DNA from 2 places in the Pedococcus sp. P5_B7 genome. Region 2 is predicted to be linked to the other one. Evidence: riboswitches for the same ligand, from Rfam matches in the RefSeq annotation. Region 2 holds a riboswitch; the other holds the start of a gene.
What was found. Region 2 has a riboswitch for cyclic di-AMP ahead of ACXJKD_RS11935 (transglycosylase family protein). Riboswitches for the same ligand answer to the same signal wherever they lie in the genome.

Region 1 (2,382 bases), 110 kb from region 2:
ACGTTCGTCGCTTCGTCCACGTTCGTCTGACCCACGTTCATCGCTCCATCCTCACACGAGGGCGCAAATGGGGCACGGGGCACCCGGGCGAGCCCGCGGCATACCCCCACAACGCCGCAGGCCCCCGGCCGCCGAAGCGGAGGGGGCCTGCGGTGCGTGGCTCAACCAGTGGTGCGACGAGCTCAGCGTGGGTCAGGGACGACCGTAGGTGACGTTCGAGGACCAGATCGAGCGGAGGGCGACGGCCTTGCCGCTGCGCGGGGAGTCCCACATCATGCCGTTCCCGGCGTAGATGCCCACGTGGTAGGCGGGGCTGCCGAAGAAGACGAGGTCTCCCGGCTGCGGGTTCGACACGCGGGTGGTGGCGGCGCGCTGGGCGTCGGCGGTGCGCGGGAGGCTGATGCCGACCCGGCCGAAGACGTACTGCGTGAAGCCGGAGCAGTCGAAGCCGGTCGACGGGCTGGTGCCGCCGTAGGAGTACATCAGGCCTTCGTACTGGGCCGCGATGGCCAGGACGCCGCCGGCGGCGGGCTTCAGGCTGGTGTAGTCCTTGCGAGCCGTGGACCGGCTGGCAGCCTGGACGGTGCGGTCGGGGACGACGCGGACCACCGGCTTGGGCTTCGGCTTGGCGGTCGCCTTGAAGCCGATGACGCCAAAGGCGCTGGAGGCCGCGGGAGCCGCGGTCTCGGGGGCCTGGACGGCGACCGGCGCGGCGGTGGTGGCGCCCTTGGCGGCCGGGGCCGGAGCGGCGCTGGCGGCAGAGGCGGGAAGGGCGAACGAGGCGACAAGACCACCGGAAGCGGCGATGACCGCAGAGGTCTTGACGGCCGGCTGCGCGGCGCTGGCCACGATGCCGGACAACTCGGAGACGGGGTTGAAACGGCCCGGCGCGCGGTGGCGGCCAGAACTGTGTGAAGCCACGATGGATGAACCTCCAGCGCCTACGAGGTGAGCTGTCGGGTTCGGATGGAGGTAGATCACCCGGCCTCCACGGTTGTCACCCGACCTTGCGGGCGCGTACGTGGAGACTTAACCCCAAGGACCTTTTCGTGAAGAGAAGGCCCAAAGTTGGGTCCCCCGCTCCTGCCAAGCGGTTTGTACTGAATGACTCGGGCGTGGTGACAGGACTAGGCGTTTCCACATCGAGCCGGTCCCCCCAGGGGGCGAGGGAACCGCAGCCACCGTACACAAGGCTCCTGCGAAAGTCACGTTGAGGTCACGGCCCACCCAAGAAACCCCAAGGTGACGTCAGGCACACCCCAGCCGCCGTGCTCAAAACCGCAGGTCAGAGGCCTGCGGCCAGCCAGCGGTGGCGCTCAGATGAGCGGGCAGTGGCGACGCGCCGAACAGGGCGCGACACGCGGGGTCAGACCAGGGCGCCGAAGACGTGCTGGGCGACCTCGTCGGGCAGGGACACCCCGGTCGACTCGGGGGCGCCCTCGCGCACGGCAACCACGCGGCCGTCGGCGCGGTGGACCCGCACCCGCTCGCCGGGCAGGAGCCGGGCGACGGTCAGCAGGCTGAGCGCCTCGTGGTCGACCTGGACCGGCTCACCGATCCGGCGGACCAGCACCGTCTCGGGCAACTCCCCGGCAAGCTCGGTGAGGGTCTGCAGGCCGGTGCGGAAGCCCTCGGTCGGCTCCTCGTCGCCCAGCTCGTCGAGCCCGGGGATGGGGTTGCCGTAGGGCGAGTCGTGGTGGTCCTTGAGCATGGCCAGGATCTTGCGCTCGACCCGCTCGGACATGACGTGCTCCCAGCGGCAGGCCTCGTCGTGGACGTACTCCCACTCGAGCCCGATCACGTCCACGAGCAGCCGCTCGGCGAGCCGGTGCTTGCGCATGACCCGCGTGGCGAGCAGGCGGCCGTGGTCGGACAGCTCGAGGTGGCGGTCGCCCGCGAGGCTCAGCAGGCCGTCGCGCTCCATGCGGGCCACCGTCTGCGAGACGGTCGGGCCGGAGTGGCCCAGCCGCTCGGCGATGCGGGCGCGCAGGGGGGTGATGCCCTCTTCCTCGAGCTCGAAGATCGTCTTGAGGTACATCTCGGTGGTGTCGATCAGGTCGGTCACAGGCCCCAGCCTCTCACCTGCGACCGTCAGCGCGTCACCGATCGCCCGTCGACCTCTTCTCGAGCTGCCCCCCGACCTCTTCTCGAGCCGCCCGCCGGACCGGGTCGAAGCGCGGCACCCAGTAGGCCAGCCAGCCCGTCCCGACCAGCGCGAGGCCCCCCAGGGAGACGCAGGCGGCGGCCAGCCCGGCCTGCGCGGTGATGAGGCTGATCAGGGCCGGGGAGCCGCTCCCGCCGACGACGGAGACGAACCGCCAGCCGCCGAGGAACTGCGACCGCCCCCACTCCGGCGCGCTGTCCGCACCCAGGGTCATGACG
Region 2 (2,382 bases):
ACGCTCGTCGCCGGGTTGTCGGCCCTCCTGGTCGGGTATGCCGCGCGGACGCTCGGCAAGGGCGGCCTCCCGGACTTCTACCAGTGTGCGATCGGTGGGTTCCTCGCGACCGTGCTCGCGTGGGGCGCGTTCAGCCTCGGTGCGTCGGGCTGGCTCCCCGTGTCCTCGTCGGACTTCGCCTTCATCGTCGCGGGCGGGATCACCGTGCTCCTGCCGGGTCGCACGGTCGCCTCGGCGTTCGAGGACGCGATCTCGGGCTACTCCGTGACCGGTGCCGGCCGGATGTTCGCGGTGTTCCTCACGACGGCCGGGATCATCCTCGGGGTGGCGACCGGGCTGCAGCTGACCTTGGCCCTGACCAGTGCCTTCGGCCTGAACGTCGCCTCGCCGTCCATCGTGTCCACGCAGGCGCTCAACGCCCCGGTGCTGCTGGCGGTGGTGGGCGCCTTCGTGGTCGGGTTGGCCGGTGCGGTGTCGCTGCGCACGGGCCGGATGCTGGTGGTGCCCAGCGGCGTGCTGTGTGCGGTGGGCGTCGGGGTCTCGCTTGCTGTCTCGAAGGTCGACGGGCTGGGCCAGCTGTCCGCCGCCGGGCTGGCGGCGATCGTGCTCGGGTGTGCGGGACGACTGCTGGCGCTCCGGATGGGCGCGCCGGCGATGGTGCTCGTCGTCCCGGCGTCCTACGGCCTGCTCCCGGGTCTGGCGATCTTCCGCGGCCTCTACGAGATGGTGAACGGGTCGTCGGCCGACTCCGGGACGCTGTCGCTCCAAGGGGGGCTGACCACCCTGCTGGGGGCGATGGCGGTGCTCCTGGCGATCGCGGCGGGCAGCGTGCTGGGGGAGTTCATGGCGGCGCCGTTCGACCACCGCATGGTGCAGAAGCGACGCGCTCGACGGCGCTGACCGGGCCGGGCGGTCCGGGCGGTCCGGGCTGTCGAGCACGAGACTGGTTGTTCGGAAGTTATCCCGGGTCATGGCACGGCGGATCTTCCGAACACGTCGGGCCGCCGGCGCTGACGGGGAACGAAATGTGGCGAATACGCGCCAACCGGTTGTCGGCCTGACGAACGCCCCCTACCGTGTCTTACCTGCGCGAACGCGCGGTCACAACTGCACACGGCATACCCAATCAGCCAAGCACTCCCACCGCGCCGAGCCTCGTCAGGTGGGGGTTTCACCGGAAGATCTCCGGGCACGACGAGGACGGGGAACCCAACGCGGCCACCACGGTGGCCTGGGGGTGAAGCCGGCTCAGGCCGGCCGGGCACCTGACAGCCCGAACCCGACAGCTAACCCCGCAGGCGCCGGTCAGGAGAGGAACCCCCCACCCATGTTCTACGCCCCGAAGCACTCTGCTCGGAAGGCCAACCCTGTTCGACGTCGCGTGACGGGTGTCGCCGTGGCCGGTGTCGCCACCGTCGCAGGTGGCATGGCCACCGCCAGCAGCGCGCAGGCCTCGACGGTCTGGGACCGCGTCGCCGCCTGCGAGAGCGGTGGCAACTGGTCGATCAACACGGGCAACGGCTACTACGGGGGTCTGCAGTTCTCCGACCGCACCTGGGACGGCTTCGGCGGCGAGCGCTACGCCCCGACCGCAAACCGCGCCACGAAGGCCCAGCAGATCACCATCGCCCAGAAGGTGCTGGCCTCGCAGGGCCCCGGCGCCTGGCCGACCTGTGGCGCCCGCGCCGGTCTCACCCGCTCCAACGGTGGCGCGGTCGATGCCGGCTCGACGACCAGCAGGGCCTCGCGCTCTGCCACCCGCCAGGCTCCCGCGGCCCACTCGACCAGCACCGGCACGCTCGTCGTCGACGGGATCCGCGGCCCCAAGACCAACGCCGCCATCGAGCGCTGGGTCGGTGGGTCGGTCAACGGCACGCTGTCCCGCACCGACGTCAAGGCGTTGCAGCGGAAGGTGGACTCGGCCCCCGACGGCGTCATCGGTCCGAAGACGATGCGCGCCCTGCAGACCAAGATCGGCGCCCGCAAGAACGGCGCCCGCTACCTCGACCGCGCCACGGTGCGCACGCTGCAGACCTACCTGAACGCCCGCTGACCCGCTCTCCGCACAGCCGGCGGCCCGACACCTCACGGTGCCGGGCCGCCGTCGTGCGATGGCTGGGTATGGCGCGGGGTCGCCCAGGATGCCGAACCCTCGCCATGCCGCCGGTACGATCGTCGCCGTCTGCTGCGGCAGACCGGCCGGCGTGGCGCAATTGGCAGCGCACTTGTCTTGTAAACAAGGGGTTGGGGGTTCGAGTCCCCCCGTCGGCTCCGCGTGGTTGTTCGACGCGCCTGGCGGTCGGGCCAAGGTCGAGGGGCCTCAGCGGTTCTCGGCCCTGCGCAGCACGGTCTCGAACTGCTTGCCCAGGGTCCGCGCGCCCA

Region 1: it holds a riboswitch for cyclic di-AMP, as region 2 does, so the genes downstream of both, ACXJKD_RS11385 (C40 family peptidase) here and ACXJKD_RS11935 (transglycosylase family protein) in region 2, are expected to answer to the same signal.

What each region holds. Positions count from the first base shown of each region.
Region 1 is NZ_JBFULM010000004.1:168,725-171,106, forward strand. It holds gene ACXJKD_RS11385 (C40 family peptidase) at 193-921, opposite strand; cyclic di-AMP (ydaO/yuaA leader) riboswitch at 924-1,126, opposite strand; gene ACXJKD_RS11390 (iron dependent repressor, metal binding and dimerization domain protein) at 1,367-2,065, opposite strand; gene ACXJKD_RS11395 (MFS transporter) at 2,100-2,382, opposite strand, start outside.
Region 2 is NZ_JBFULM010000004.1:276,770-279,151, reverse strand. It holds gene ACXJKD_RS11940 (threonine/serine ThrE exporter family protein) at 1-900, shown strand, start outside; cyclic di-AMP (ydaO/yuaA leader) riboswitch at 1,163-1,316, shown strand; gene ACXJKD_RS11935 (transglycosylase family protein) at 1,328-2,053, shown strand; tRNA gene ACXJKD_RS11930 (tRNA-Thr) at 2,199-2,271, shown strand; gene ACXJKD_RS11925 (SRPBCC family protein) at 2,321-2,382, opposite strand, start outside.